2 regions of the Pseudofrankia inefficax genome follow, and region 1 is predicted to be linked to the other one. Evidence: riboswitches for the same ligand, from Rfam matches in the RefSeq annotation. Region 1 holds a riboswitch; the other holds the start of a gene.
The links. Region 1 has a riboswitch for ZMP and ZTP ahead of glyA (serine hydroxymethyltransferase). Riboswitches for the same ligand answer to the same signal wherever they lie in the genome.

Region 1 (7,613 bases):
ACGGCCCTGCACCGTCCCGACCCCGCTGCCGGCAGGACCCTCCGCACCGGCCTTCTGCTGGCAGGACGCTGGTGTACGTGTGTCCTAGAGTTCCGGACGTGACCGCCTTCGCGCCGCCAACCGCCGTGCACCAGATCGACATGCGACGGGGTTCGGACGTCCGGGCCGGCGTCTACCGGTTCGACATCGGCGAGGACGTCGTCACGGGCTGGCACACTCATCACTTCCACGAGGTCGAGTACGCGATCGAGGGTGTCGCGGAAGTCGAGACCGAGTCCGCGCGATTCCTGCTGCCGCCGCAGCAGGCCATGTGGATACCCGCGGGCGTGGCTCATTGCCCCACCCTGACGAGGGTCAAGACCGTGGCGGTCTTCTTCGACCCATCCATGGTGCCCGGGACCCACGACCGGGCCAGAACCCTGGCCGCCGCCCCCGTCATTCGCGAGATGATGATCTATGGCGAACGCTGGCCGATCAACCGGCCTTCCGGTGACGCGACGGCGGACGCCTACTTCGAGGTGCTGGCCACTCTCGTCTTCGACTGGCTCGACCACGAGATTCCGCTCAGCCTGCCCACCACGACCGACCCCGTCGTCAGTGCGGCCATGGACTACACGAATGCCCATCTGGACCAGGTGGAGCTCTTCGACGTCTGCCGCGCCATCGGGGTATCAGACCGGTCGCTGAGGCGGGCCTTCTCGGCCGTCACCGGAATGGCCTGGCGCGACTATCTCCTGCAGAGCAGGCTCATGCGGGCGATGGCCATCCTGGCCGAGCCGGGCCCGACCATCCTGGAAACCGCCACCAGGGTCGGCTTCGGAAGCGTCAGCGCGTTCACCCGGGCGTTCCGGCGGCACACGGGCGAAACCCCGACGTCCTACCGGCGCCGGGTGCTGGCGGGCCGAGAGCGTTCGACGGTCTCGCGTTGACCGGGAACACGAGTCCGGCCGCCGGGTGAGCCCGGCGGCCGGATCGGTGTGAGGCAGGGCTACCGCCCCGCGGTGGGTCAGACCCAGCCGGGCATCGGGTAGTTCGCGGTGAGGTCGCGGACCTCGCCGGCGATCTGGGCCAGGACGGCCTCGTCGCCGTCGGCCGCCGCCTTGACGGCCTGGTCCATCCACGCGGCGATCTGGGCCATCTGCTCCGGCCCCATGCCGCGGGTGGTGACGGCGGCGGTGCCCAGCCGCAGGCCGGACGGGTCGAACGGCTTGCGGGTGTCGTACGGGACGGTGTTGTAGTTCAGCTCGATGCCGGCCCGGTCGAGCGCCTGGGCGGCCGGCTTGCCCCCGATGCCCTTGCTGGTCAGGTCGACCAGGATCAGGTGGTTGTCGGTGCCGCCGGACACCAGGTCGAAGCCACGGTCGGCGAGCGCGGTGGCCAGCGCCGCCGCGTTCGCGACGATCTGGTGGGCGTAGGCGCTGAACTCGGCGGTCGCCGCCTCGCGCAGCGCGACCGCGATGGCCGCCGTCGTGTGGTTGTGCGGGCCGCCCTGCAGGCCGGGGAACACCGCCTTGTCCAGCGGCGCGGCGTGCGCGGCGTCGGACATCAGCATCGCGCCGCGCGGGCCGCGCAGCGTCTTGTGCGTGGTCGTCGAGATGACCGGGGCGTGGCCGACCGGCGACGGGTGCGCGCCACCGGCGATCAGTCCCGCGATGTGCGCGATGTCGGCGACGAGCACGGCGTCGACCTCGGCCGCGATCTCGGCGAACGCCGGGTAGTCGATCGTCCGCGGAATCGCGGTGCCGCCGCAGAAGATGACCTTCGGCCGCTCGGCCAGCGCCACCTGGCGGACCTCGTCCAGGTCGACCCGGCCGGTGTCCTGGCGGACGCCGTACTTGACGCTGCGGAACCACTTGCCGGTGGCCGAGACCGACCAGCCGTGGGTGAGGTGGCCGCCCATCGGCAGCGCCATGCCCATGACGGTGTCGCCGGGCTGCAGGAAGGCCAGGTAGACGGCCAGGTTGGCCGGCGAGCCCGAGTAGGGCTGGACGTTGGCGTGCTCGACGCCGAACAGCGCCTTGGCCCGCTCGATCGCCAGCGTCTCGATCGGGTCGATGAACTGCTGGCCCTCGTAGTAGCGCTTGCCGACGTAGCCCTCGGAGTACTTGTTCGTCAGGACCGTGCCACTCGCCTCGAGAACCGCGTTCGAGACGTAGTTCTCCGACGCGATCAGGCGAATCTTCTCGTACTGGCGGCGGGCCTCGGACTCGACCAGGTTCGCGATCTCCGGGTCGGCGCTGGCCAGGTCACGGATCGATGGCTGGTGCATGGGAAGACCTCCAGGAAGTGGCTGCCCGGCCCGCCCGCGTCCACACGGCCGGTTCCGCCAGCGGTGCCTGGCAGGAGTGTCGGTTTCGCGTGGGCCACCGGCGGACGATCGCGCTGCGGGCAGGAGTCGTCCGGCCGACGGCACCAGATAGCCGGTGCCGCTTCGGCGGCACCCAGGCGCACGGTGCCTCGCCGATCGGTCGCTTCCCGGTGGTTGATTCCACCCGAGCACGCCAGTCGCGACTCACCCCGAAGTCTAGCCGGTCGCCCCTCAGGAGCAGACGGTGCCGGGCTTCGGTACGACGAGATTCACCAGGTAGTCATCCACCGCGTCGTGGACGCACGTGCTCGGTCCCTCGTAGGCGCCGTGCGTGTACGAGCGCCACGTCAGCAGCACGCCGCTGGACAGCTGGGACGCGAGCGAGCGCGCCTCCGGGTACGGCGTCGCCGGGTCGCCGGTGGTGCCGACCAGCAGGATCGGCGGAGCGCCCTTGGCCAGGAAGGGCCCGGTGTAGCGGGAGGCCGCCCGGACCTTCCAGAAGGCGCAGGTCAGCCCGCCGAGGGCCAGCGTGTAGCCGATCCGGGGCGCCGCGACGGCCAGCCGCGCCGCGAAGCGCCGGTAGGCCGCGAGATCCGTCGGGTAGCTCTGGTCGGCACAGTTGATCGCGGTGTTGGCGTCGAACGAGTTGTCGTAGCTGCCGTCGGGCCGCCGGCCGGACTGCTGGTCGGCCAGCGAGAGCAGCACGGAGCCGTCGTTCGCCGTGTCGGCCAGCCCCAGCGCCAGCGCCAGGATCGGCCACTGCTGCTGGCTGTACAGCAGTTGCAGGACGGCGGAGGTCAGCACGCCGCTGTCGACCGGGCGGGTCGTGTCGACGTCCTTGCCCTGGGCGTAGATCGGGTGTTTCGCGATCCGGGCGACGAGCCGGTCGTAGTGGCCGAACGGGTCGCCGTCGCCGAAGGGGCAGGTGGTGTCGCGGGCGCAGGCGGTGAGGAAGGCGCTGAGCGCGGCGTCGAAGGCCTTGGCCTGCAGCAGGGTCTCCGCGAAGGGATCGGTGGTCGACATCCTCGGGTCGACCACCGCGTCCAGCACCAGGGCACGCAGGTGAGTGGGGAACAGCGCGGCGTAGGTGGCGCCCAGCTCCGACCCGTACGAGGCGCCATACGCGGTGAGCCGCCGGTCGCCGAGCGCGGCGCGCAGCACGTCCACGTCGCGGGCCGCCGCCTCCGTCGACAGGTAGGGCAGCATCCTGCCGCTCCAGCGCTCGCAGCCCTCGGCGACCCCCCGGTCCGACGCCGCCGTCCCGCCGAACCCGGCGGGCACACTCCCCTCCGTCGATCCCGGGACGGCCCGGCGCGCCGGCACGCCCACCAGGACGTCGGTGAGCTCCGTGGCCTTCTGGGCGTCGGTCAGGCAGCGGACCGGCGCGCTCGCGCCGACCCCCCGCTGGTCGAACCCGACGATGTCGAACCGGTCACCCACCACGGTGTCGAACAGCTGCGGGTACGTCTTGATCGAGTTGACGCCCGAGACGCCCGGCCCGCCCTCCAGGTAGACCAGCGAGCCGATCCGGCGGGCGGGCTCGCGGGCCGGCCGGCGCACCACCGCGAGGCTGATCGTGCCGGCCGCCGGGTTCGCGTAGTCGAGCGGCACGGGAAGCGTCGCGCACTGCACGCCGTCGCCGCAGGCCCGCCAGGCCGACAGCCGGCCGACGCCGGTCGACGGCTCGGCCGCGCCGGCCGCCGGAACCGGCCCGGCGGCACCCGCCACGGCGATCACCAGCGCCGCCGCCCACGCTCGGGGCCGGCCGGGCAGCCGGCGCCGCATCCCACCCGCGCCCGGCCCGCCCGCGCCGGGCCCACTGGCACCGGATCCATTGGGGCCGCCGTCCTGGTTGCGCCTTGGCTGGTTCACGGGACCTCGGCTTCCGCTGGAAGGCTTGCGGTCTGTGCCAGCGGCCGGGCCACCTCCACCCGCCCGGCACCTCGACCGCCTCGACCGCAGGTCACGTTCCGTGACGACTGCGTCGGCTCCGTCCCCGGTCCCGGGCGCGGGCAACCCTCCGGCACCGGAACCGCCCGGGCCGCGTGACCCGTCCCGAGACGATCCCGGCGAACGCTCCGAACAGGCGCTGGAGCGGACGGGTTGGTGCGTTCGGAGCGTCGAACCGAGAGACTCCAGGGCATGGACTATCCCGCGATGTTCCAGACGCAGGCCGAGGCGCTCATCGACGCCGCGGCGGGGAACCTCGACGCGCCCGTGCCGTCCTGCCCAGGCTGGGACAACCGCCGGCTGGTCAGCCACGTCGCCCGGCTGCTGGCCTCCACCGCGGCGCACCTGCCACGCGGGGTGGTCGACCCGCCGGCGTTCACCGAGCGGCCGCCGGCACAGGACGAGGCGCTGGTGGCGCACTACCGGGCGTCGCTCGCCGCGACCCTGGCGGCGTTCCAGGCCGTCGATCCGGCTGCTCCCGCCTGGAACTTCACGAACGCGCCGCAGGTCGCCGGTTTCTGGCCGCGCCGGCTGACTCACGAGCTGCAGATCCACGCCTGGGACGCGGCGAACGCGGTCGGACCGGCGCCCGAGCTCGATCCGGCGCTGGCCGCGGACGGCATCGACGAGGTGCTGCGGGTCCTGCTGCCGGCGGCCCGCGCGGCCGGGCTCACCTCCCACGCCGAGGGCACGGCGCACGTCCACCTCACCGACCCGCTGTTCACCGGGACGCCGTCGGTCACGGACGAGGCCGCCGCGCCGCCGGCGCCGAGCGGTGAATGGATGGTCGCGCTGGCCGGGGACTCGGTCGAGGTCAGCGAGGGGCACGAGAAGGGGGACGCGGGCCTGCGTGGCCCCGCCGGCCCGGCGCTGCTGGCGATCTGGGGTCGGACCGGCTTCGACGGCCCCGGCCTCACCGCCTTCGGCGACCAGGACCTGCTGACGGCGCTACGGCCCGGCCGCTGACGCCGACCCCCTGGCCCGGGTGACGGGCGGCCGGCCCGCCGGCCAGATCAGGAGCCGAAGTTGGCCTGGATGCGCTGCAGAAGGTAGTCGCGCGCCGTGATGTCCGGATAGCGCCCGGACGGGCTGGAGATGACGACGTCGGTGTTGGCCTGGGCGAAGAACGCCAGCGAGTAGCGCGGCCCGGCGTACTCACCGGGCACCGGTAGCCGCACCCGGTGGAACGTCGAGGGCAGCGCGTCGTCGCTCCAGCGCATCAGCATGTCGCCGATGTTGCAGGTGATGGCGTCCGCCGTGGCCGGGACCGACGTCCACCGCTCGGCGTCGGCCTCCTTGCCGGGCAGGACCTGCAGGCCGCCCTCGCCCTCGCGCTGGAACAGCAGGGTCAGGCAGTCGAAGTCGGTGTGCGCGCCGGCCCGCCAGAGCCCCGGCGTCGCCTGGGCCTCGGGCGGCACCGGGAAGTAGTGCAGCAGCCGCAACGTGCTCTGGTAGGTCGGCGCGGCCGGGTCGTGGGCGGCGGTGAAGAAGTCACGCGGGAAGCCGAGCCGGTCGGCGAAGCAGGACAGCACGAGCGTCGCCACCTCCCAGCACCGGCGCTCGAAGCCGAGCATCGTCGCGGCGAAGCCGTCGAGCTCCGCGTCGGTCGGCCACAGCCCGGCCATCCGCGGCCGGGTGACCTGGTAGGACTCCTTCTGGTCCGGGGTGCCGGTCGAGGGACGGATCTGGGTGAGCTTCTCCCAGCCGGCGTTGGTGCCCTTCAGCAGCGCGTACTGGCCCTTGACCTCGTCCGGCAGGGCGAACAGGGCCTCGGCCGCGCCGAAGGCCCGCTCGACCTCGGCGAGGTCGATCCCGTGGTCGACGAGCTGGAAGAACCCGATGTCGGCCGCGGCGGACCACAGCTCGCCGGTGATCGCCTCGCGCCGGGTCTCGACGTCGCGCAGCGAGACCCGCCGGATCTCCCGGTCGGTCGCCTCGGTCCCGGCGCCTCCCATCCGGCTCTCGCGCGCCAGTTCGGTCAGGGCGTACTCCGGTGTGGTCATCACGTCGCTCCAGGTCGGACGGCTCGGCGGCGCGCACCGCCCCTTTCTAGGTTGGGCTGGGGCGTCTGGCTCCGCCGGGGTTTCTACCCATGGCCTGCGACACAGTCGCGGGCTACCCGCCAGGCCGGGTGCCGCGCAGGTGCCGGCCCGCGGCCGTCGTGACCGCGGCGGTCAGCCGGTCGAGCAGCGGGGAGTCGAGCCGCCAACGCTGCCAGTAGAGGGGGACGTCGACGTGGGTGTCGGTCAGGGTCACCAACCGCCCGGTGGCGAGGTCACCGTCCAGCTGGGCGTCGGGCAGCATGCCCCAGCCGAGACCGAGCCGAACCGCCTCGTGGAAGCCAGCCGTGGTCGGCACCCGGTGCGCCGCCGGTGCAGCGGCGAGGACACCCCGCTCCCGCAGCAGCTCGTGCTGAAGGCCGTCCTTCTCGTTGAAGACGAGAAGAGGCATCCGGTCCCAGCGGTAGTCCGCCGCACCGTCGGGCGGTCCGTCCGCGCACCAGCGGGCCGCGAACTCCGGGGTGGCCGCCGGGCGGTAGCGCAGGGTTCCGAGCGGCTCGCACCGGCAGCCCTGGACGACGACCGGGTCGCTGGTCACCGCGGCCAGCGCCTCGCCGCCGCGCAGCAGCCCGGCGGAGAACGCCTGGTCCTCGACGTGCAGGCGCAGCACGACGTCGTCCCAGCGCGCGACCTCGGCGACGACGTCGCGGAACCAGGTCTCGAGCGAGTCCGCGTTGACGGCCACCGACAGCTCGACCCGGGCCGACGGGCGGCCGCCGAGCGCCTCGACGGCCTCGGCGTGCAGCAGCCTGGTCTGGCGCGCGAGCCGCAACAGCGCCTCGCCGGCGGTGGTGGGCCGACACGGCAGCGAACGCCGCACGAGAACCTGCCCGGCGGCCGACTCCAGTGCGCGGATCCGCTGGCTGACGGCGCTCGGCGTCAGGTGCAGGTGGCGGGCGGCGGCGTCGAAGCTGCCCAGCTCGACGATCGCCACGAGCGTGGCCAGCTGGGCGGGCGGCAGCTCCAGGTCCATGAAGTGATGCTAATGAATCTGAAGAATCTTTCGCTGGTCTTCATAGGGGCCGCGACCTAGCGTGGCCGCCGTGCTCGCCGCCGCCACCACCGGTCTGCTGACCGGGTTCTCGCTGATCGTCGCCATCGGGGCGCAGAACGCCTACGTCCTGCGGCAGGGGCTCGCCCGCGACCGCGTCGGGACGGTCGTCGTGATCTGCGCCGGCTCGGACCTGGCCCTGATCACGGCCGGGGTAGGCGGCGTCGCCGGCCTGCTGGCCCGCGCCGCGCCGCTGCTGGTCGCCGTCCGCTGGCTTGGCGTCGCCTTCATGCTGTGGTTCGCC
Region 2 (7,613 bases), 1.8 Mb from region 1:
GGGGGCCGCCGAGCCGCTGACGGCCGCGGCGCTGAGCCTTCCGCTCCCCCACACGCCCGATGATCATGAAGCCTGGTCCCGGCTGGCAACCGGCCTGGGCCGATCACGTCCGTGATCGGGGTAGCCAGAGCTACCCCGATCACGGCGTGCCGGGAGCGGCGGAACGCGGCGCGCGGCGTTGGCAAGGTCAGTGGCGGAAAAGGTCAGTGGCGGAACAGGCGCAGGCCTGTGTGGATGAGCGCGATCCCCCGGTCCTGGCAGGCGGCGGCGACGTCGGCCGAGCGGGTGGACCCGCCGGGTTCGGCGATGTAGCGGACGCCGTGGCGGTGGGCGTGGTCGATGTTGTCCGGGAACGGCAGGGCACCGTCGGAGGCGAGCGCGACCTGGTCGAGCTGGCGCAGCCAGCGTGCGCGATCGGCGCCGGTCAGCGGTACCGGGCCGGTGCCGTCCTCACGCATGGCGGGGTCCGCGTCGAGGTAGCTGATCTGGTCGTTGATCCGGTCCTGGATCTTCCGGTCGCCGCCGGTGGTCAGCGCCTGGACGCGGGGGTGGCGGCGCAGCCACCAGGTGTCGGTCTTCGCGCCGGCGAGGCGGACACCGTCGACGCGGGACTGCTGGCCCGCGCCGACTCCGAGGGTCATCCCGTCGCGGACGTAGGCGACCGAGTTCGACTGGGTGTGGCGGACCACGATCAGGCCGAGGAGCAGGTCGTCGCGCGCGCCGTCGGGCACCGTCCCCACCTGGACGTCGGCGAGCGTCGTCCGGTCCAGGACGGCGTCGTCCCGTGGCTGGACGAAACGCAGCCCGCACACGTCGCGGACCTCCTGGGTGGGTGGCTGGTAGGCCGGGTCGGCTTCGAGGACGACGAACGCGCCGTTCTTCTTCGCGGACAGCGTCGCCACGGTGCCCGGTTCGTAGCCGGGCGCGACGATCCCGTCGCAGACCAGCCGCCGCAACAGGTCGGCCAGCTCGGCGTCGACCGGCGCGGAGACCGCGGCGAAGTCACCGTAGGAGCTCTTCGGGTCGGTGTCGCGGGCCCGCACATAGGCGCTGGTCAGCGCCCCGGCCGGCCCTGGGCCCAGCCTGTAGGACTCGGTCATGGCCGCGTCGAGGGCTCCGGCCAGCGCGGCTCCGGCCGGTGAGACGTGCTTGAACGAGGCGGCGGCGGGCCGGCCGAGGGCCCCGGCCGCCTCGCGGACGAGCTGCCAGCCACCGAGCGCGTCCAGCATGTTGATGTAGGAGGGCTCGCCGTGCAGGACCCGGACGGGTGCGGTGCCGTCGAGGGGTTCGACCGTCGCCGGCCGCTGATGGGGGTTCATGCCGTACCGCAGGTTCATCGCCCACCTCACGCGAAAGGGTTCCTTCGCGTCGCGGGCCCAGGCGGTCGGCGTCGACGGTCACGCGGCCGTTCCCCGGTGGTGACCCACCCGCGCCAGTAGCGGCCTCCCGCACCGTAACAAGACCGGCCCGCTGGCTGTGTGGCCGTCCCGCCAGCTGGGCGGGGCTCGCCCTGTCCTGTCAGCCGGAGAGGCGGGATGACAGGACAGGGCGAGCGAGGTGGTGACCGGTCAGGGGCTGGCGGCGACGGACGCTGGGGGCACGCAGGCGTAGGTGATGCTGACCGTGCTCCCCCGGGCGGCGCGGGTGCCGGCGGTGGGGCTCTGGGCCGTGACGCTGCCGTAGCCGGTGGAGCAGGTCCACGGGCCGTCCAGCCAGACCTGGAAGCCGGCGGCCTCCAGGGTGGTCTTCGCCGTGGCCGGGGTGGTTCCGACGAGGTTGGGCACGTCGGCGCATGCGGCGGCCACCCGCAGGGTGATGGTCGCGGTCGCGGCCGCCCGGGTTCCCGCGGCGGGCTGCTGGGCGAGGACCTGGCCGGCCGGGCTGTCCGTGGAGCCGCACACCGACGTCTGGCTCACCGTGAAGCCGAGGGCCCGCAGCGTGGCCGTCGCGTCGGTGCCGTTTCTGCTGACCACGTTGGGCACCGTGGTCAGCGAAGGGGGTGCTGTCGCCGGGGGCGGGACGGTGGTGTGCGGGCCCTGCTGGGTCGGCGCGACCGTCGGCGGGCTCGTTCCCACGCTCGCGACGATCGCCGGTATGCCGGGAGTGAGGGTCGGCGGGAGGGTGCCGGCGGGCCGGCCCGCGAGGGGCTGGGAGACGTGGCTGACCGCGGAACCACCGCCGGTCAGCAGGACCGTCGCGGCGACGACCGCGGCGACAGTGAACGCGGTGACGGTCACCGGGATCGCGACGGCGAGGCGCCGGCGGCGCCGGGCCGCCGGGGCGGCGGCCAGCGCCCGGGTCAGCAGCCTGTCGGGCGCGGTGGCGTGGACCTGGCCCGCGGCGGTGCGCAGCCAGTCGGCGGTGGCGCGGTCGGCGTCGTCGTCGCGGTGGTCCGAGGGGTGACGGGTGGGGTTCACGGGGTCTCCTTCCCGCGGGCGGCGCTGCTGAGGGTGACCCGGCCCGGTGGTGTCGTCGCGAGCGTCGGTGGGCCAAGGGCAGCGACGGCCGGGTCCGCGCGCAGTTTCGCGAGGCCCTTCGACGCCTGGCTTTTCACCGTGCCCGTCGAACAGCGCAGCAGCGCCGCGACCTCGTCTTCCGGCATGTCCTCGCAGTAGCGCAGGATCACGACCGCCCGCTGGCGGGGTGGCAGCGCCGCGAGGGCCTTGGCCAGCTCGGCGCGATCCTCGACGGCGGCGAGCTGCGCCGAGGCCTGCGCGGTCTCGGGTGGCCGCTCGACGAGGACGTGGTGGACGCGGCGGCGGCGGAACTGGCTCACGTTCGCGTTGACCATGACCCGGCGGGCGTAGGCGTCGGGCCGGGCGTGGCCGGACACCCGGCGCCAGACGACGTAGACGTGGGTCAGCGTCGTCTGGGTCAGGTCCTCGGCCTCCCCCGCGTCGCCGGTGAGCAGGTAGGCGAACCGCAGCAGTCCCGCGGTGCGCGGTTGGAAGTAGGCGACGAACCCGTCGTCGCCGTCCGCTGGTCCCATGTGACCTCCCGCCCTACAGACGCTGCCCCGTCGGTCCGGGGTTGCCCGGGTTGGACGGTTTGCGCGAACCACCGGCGGGCGCGCTGGAGGTGGTGGCTCGGGTGGGAGTCTGCCTGGGTCCCTGGTGGCGGGAATCCGGCGGTGGCCTAGATTTCGGCCATGACAACCGGAGCGGCCTCGCGGCTCGTGGCGGTGCTGGCGGTCGACGGGGTGGTTCCGTTCGACCTGGCGGTGCCGGTGGAGGTGTTCGGCCGGGCGCGGCTCGCCGACGGGAGCGCGGCCTACCGGGTTGTCGTCTGCGCGGCCCGGCCGGGGGCCGACGTCGACGCGGGGACCTTCACGCTGCGCGCCCGCCACGGGCTGGACGTGCTCGCCGCGGCGGACACGGTGGTCGTCCCCGGTACCGGCGACGTCGGCGCCCCGGTGGATCCGGCTGTCCTGGACGCGTTGCGGGCGGCGGCGGCCGGGGCGGACGGCCGGGGTGGGGCGCGGGTCGCGTCGATCTGCTCGGGGGCGTTCATCCTGGCCGCGGCGGGCCTGCTCGACGGCCAGCGGGCCACGACGCACTGGTTGGGGGCGGCGCAGCTCGCCGCCCGCTACCCGACGGTCGACGTCGACCCGGACGTGCTGTTCGTCGACAACGGCGGGCGGGTGTTGACCTCGGCGGGCGCGGCGGCCGGGCTGGACCTGTGCCTGCACCTGGTCCGGGCGGACTTCGGGTCGGCGGTCGCGGCCGACGCTGCCCGGCTGTCGGTGATGCCGCTGGAGCGGGCCGGTGGGCAGGCGCAGTTCATCACGCACCAGCCGCCGGCGCCGGACGGGGTGTCGCTGGAGCCGCTGCTGCGCTGGCTCACCGGCCATCTCGACGAGGAGCTGACCCTCGTCGAGATGGCCCGGGAGGCCGCTCTGTCGACGCGGACCCTGTCGCGCCGGTTCCGGGAGCAGACCGGCACCACTCCGGCGCAGTGGCTGGCGGTGGCCCGGCTGCGGCGCGCCCAGCAGCTGCTGGAGTCGACGGACCATCCGGTCGAGTGGGTCGCGGCCCGGGTCGGTTTCCGCTCTCCCGCCGCGTTCCGTGACCGGTTCCGCCGGCTGGTCGGGACCAGCCCGCAGGCCTACCGCCGCGCGTTCCGCTCCCCCGAGGCCGCCCGCGCGGCGTAGGCGTTAGATCTTCAGGTCGGTCCATGGCGCCGGATCATGCCGGTGAACGGGGTGCCCGGGCCCGCGTCGGCCCGTTGGTGCTGGTGATCGTGGTTTCGGCCCTCGGGTGGTTACAGAAACGGCCAGGTCACGACCACGACAGGGCCAAAACGGTGATCAAGGACTGGCCGCTGGTCCGCGAGAGGCGGCCTAGGACGGCCGCCGGGCTCAGACGCCGGTGGTCGACCCGGGTCGGACGATCATGATGATGACGACGGCGGCCCAGAGCAGGTTGAACATGCCAGTCGTCATCGCCAGCCGGCCAGCGAGCCGCGCGCCCACGCCAGGCTCGGACGTGGTGGCGGAGTCCGGCACGGCCGGAACGCTCCCGGCCGGCGAGGCGACGGGGTGGCTCAGCGTGGCGAGGGCGGCGCTCTGGCCGGGTAGCACGACGGCCGCCAGCAGCGCGGCCGCGGCGGCGGTGAGCACGATCGAGACGATGACCCAGGCCTGGCCGAAGACGTGCAGCGGGCCGGCGAGCGCCAGCCCGAAGAACGGCACCGCGAGCCCGACCAGCGCGTACACCCGGCAGATCCGGTGCAGTGTCCGGGCGACCGTCAGCGGGGCGCTCTCCCCCGGGCTGGCCGCCGGATCGGCGGCGAGCCGCAGATACCGCGGGAACATGCTCGCCGCGACGGCGACCGGGCCGACCGTGAGAATCGCGGCGAGCACGTGCAGGCTGAGCAGGATCTTGGTCACGAGTGGGTCGCTCCGGCTTCCGTGGACGGACAGGGCCGAGTCCCGGCCCAGAACCGGGGACGTCGGTGGGCCTTCGACCAGCACGAAGGCCGCGTCCTGGACGCTATGCACCCGCGGGCCGCCCCGACCCTGGCGGAAATGCCAGATGTCGCCGGATTCACGCCACCGGCCGGCGACCCGGCTCCCCCAGACCCGTGCGGGCGGGCGAAATCCGGTGCGGAGGCGGGCGGAAGGCCGTAGCCTGCCGGTGTGACCTGGCGACATTGATCCACCACCGGCAGATCGAGCGGTGGCGGCAAGCCGCGGCCGGCCCCGGAGCGGGCCCTGGCCGGACGGCTGTATACATATGCGTTTCTCGCCGACTGTGTGCCGTTCTACCCGGTGTACGCGTTGGTGTTCGCGGACGCGGGGGTGTCGCCGGCGGGCATCTCGGCGCTGTTCGCGCTGTGGTCGGCCGCGTCGTTCCTGGTGGAGATCCCGTCCGGGGTGTGGGCGGACGTGGTGTCCAGGCGGCTGCTGGTCATCCTCGCCCCGCTGCTGGAGGCGGCCGGCTACGCGCTGTGGATCATCGTTCCGGAGTTCTGGTCGTTCGCCGCCGGGTTCGTGCTGCTCGGGGCGGGCACCGCGCTGCGGTCCGGCACGTTGCAGGCGCTTGTCTACGCCGAGCTTGACCGGATCGGCGCGGCTGGTGCCTATGCCCGGCTGTCCGGGCGCGCCCAGGCGTTCGGTGGTGCCGCCGAGCTGTTCGCGACCGCGCTGGCCGCCCCCCTGATCGCCGCCGGCGGCAACCGGCTGGTCGGCGTGTGCAGCGTGCTGGCGCTGCTGGCCTGCGCGGCGGCCGGCCGGGCGCTGCCCGGAACCCCCCGGCGCGGGACCTGCGGGCCAGCCGAGCCGGCGCCGGACGGCCAGGGCTCTGACGACCAGGGCGCGGGTGACGGCGAGCGGGGTCAGCTCGCGACGTTGCGTACTGGCCTCGGGGTCGTGCGGCGGTCCGCGGTGGTCCGGCGGGTGCTGCTGCTGACGGCCACGCTGACCGGTGTCGCTGCCCTGGACGAGTACCTGCCGCTGCTGGCCCGCGGTACCGGCGCCGGGCAGGGCCTGGTGCCGCTGCTGGTGCTCGCGGTGACCGCCGGGTCGACCGTCGGCGGGCTGCTCGCCGGTCGGGGTGTCCGATGGCTCGGCCCGGCGCTCGCGGCGGCGGCGGTCCTGCTCGCGGTGGGAGCGGGCACCGGGCTGCCGGTGGGGATCGTCGGCGTCGCCGCCGCGTTCGGGATCTTCTACTGGGCGCTCGCGCAGGCGGACGCCCGGCTGCAGGACAGGGTCGACGACTCGGTCCGGGCCACGGTCAGCTCGATCTCCGGCGCCGCCATGGAGGCCGTCGCGATCCTGACGTTCGGCCTCTACGCGGCCGGTTCGGCGTGGCTGTCCCCCCGCTGGCTGTTCGCCGCGGCCGCGCTCCCCTGCCTGCTGCTGGCCGTGGCCGCGGGACGGCCTCCCATCGGCCGGCCTGGACCGGACCGCTGACCGGCGGCCCGCCGTCGCGCCACGCCGGCCCCGGCCCGACCGGCGGCACCTTCGTGCCGAGATCGCCGTTTCGGCCCTCGGATGGTCGTGAAGCCAGCCAGATCACAACCACGCCAGGGCCGAAACGGCGACCAGCGGCCAGCGCACGCGGGGCCGGGGCCCCGCTAGGACCGTCAGACCTCGGCGACCGCCTGGGCGAACTGGGCCTGGTAGAGGCGCGCGTAGGCGCCGTCGGCGGCGAGCAGTTCGTGGTGGGAGCCCTGCTCGACGATCGAGCCGTGCTCCATCACGAGGATCGTGTCGGCGTCGCGGATCGTCGAGAGCCGGTGGGCGATGACGAACGCGGTCCGCCCGGAGCGCAGCTGCGCCATGGCCCGCTGGATGAGGACCTCGGTGCGGGTGTCGACCGAGCTGGTCGCCTCGTCGAGGATCAGGATCTGCGGGTCGGCGAGGAACGCCCGCGCGATCGTGATCAGCTGGCGTTCACCGCCGGACACTCCGGTGCCCTCGTCCTCCAGGACCGTGTCGTAGCCGTGCGGCAGCAGCCGGACGAACCGGTCGACGTGGGCGGCCTTCGCGGCCTCGACGACCTGCTCGCGGGTCGCCCCCTGGGCGCCGTAGGCGATGTTGTCCGCGATGGTGCCGCCGAACAGCCAGGTGTCCTGCAGCACCATCCCGGTCGTCGCCCGCAGCTCGTCGCGGGTCATCGTCGCGATGTCGACGCCGTCGAGGGTGATCCGCCCGCTGGTGGGCTCGTAGAACCGCATCAGCAGGTTGATCAGGGTGGTCTTCCCGGCGCCGGTCGGGCCGACGATCGCGACCGTGTCGCCGGGGTCGGCGACCAGGGACAGGTCCTCGATCAGCGGCTTGTCGGGCTCGTAGCGGAACGCGACGTGCTCGAACGCGACCCGGCCGCGGGGCTGCTCGGGGCGGGCCGGGACCTCGGGGTCGGGGCTCTGCTCGTCGGTGTCGAGCAGCTCGAACACCCGCTCGGCGGACGCCACGCCGGACTGGACCAGGTTCGCCATCGAGGCGACCTGGGTCAGCGGCTGGGAGAACTGCCGGGAGTACTGGATGAACGCCTGCACCGAGCCGATCGAGAGGTCCCCGGAGGCGACCCGCAGCCCGCCGACGACCGCGACGAACACGAAGTTCAGGTTCCCGATGAACATCATCGCGGGCTGCATCAGCCCGGCGAGGG

Region 2: it holds a riboswitch for ZMP and ZTP, as region 1 does, so the genes downstream of both, FRAEUI1C_RS18260 (phosphoribosylaminoimidazolecarboxamide formyltransferase) here and glyA (serine hydroxymethyltransferase) in region 1, are expected to answer to the same signal.

Annotation. Positions count from the first base shown of each region.
Region 1 covers NC_014666.1:6,341,372-6,348,984, forward strand. The annotation lists gene FRAEUI1C_RS25560 (AraC family transcriptional regulator) at 72-929, shown strand; gene glyA (serine hydroxymethyltransferase) at 1,007-2,269, opposite strand; ZMP/ZTP riboswitch at 2,433-2,519, opposite strand; gene FRAEUI1C_RS25570 (alpha/beta hydrolase) at 2,540-4,180, opposite strand; gene FRAEUI1C_RS25575 (maleylpyruvate isomerase family mycothiol-dependent enzyme) at 4,451-5,224, shown strand; gene FRAEUI1C_RS25580 (isopenicillin N synthase family dioxygenase) at 5,272-6,261, opposite strand; gene FRAEUI1C_RS25585 (LysR family transcriptional regulator ArgP) at 6,374-7,291, opposite strand; gene FRAEUI1C_RS25590 (LysE/ArgO family amino acid transporter) at 7,362-7,613, shown strand, end outside.
Region 2 covers NC_014666.1:4,505,521-4,513,133, reverse strand. The annotation lists gene FRAEUI1C_RS18260 (phosphoribosylaminoimidazolecarboxamide formyltransferase) at 204-1,349, opposite strand; ZMP/ZTP riboswitch at 1,368-1,450, opposite strand; gene FRAEUI1C_RS18255 (PASTA domain-containing protein) at 1,569-2,417, opposite strand; gene FRAEUI1C_RS18250 (SigE family RNA polymerase sigma factor) at 2,414-2,989, opposite strand; gene FRAEUI1C_RS18245 (GlxA family transcriptional regulator) at 3,149-4,150, shown strand; gene FRAEUI1C_RS18240 (hypothetical protein) at 4,358-4,888, opposite strand; gene FRAEUI1C_RS18235 (MFS transporter) at 5,255-6,412, shown strand; gene FRAEUI1C_RS18230 (ABC transporter ATP-binding protein) at 6,586-7,613, opposite strand, start outside.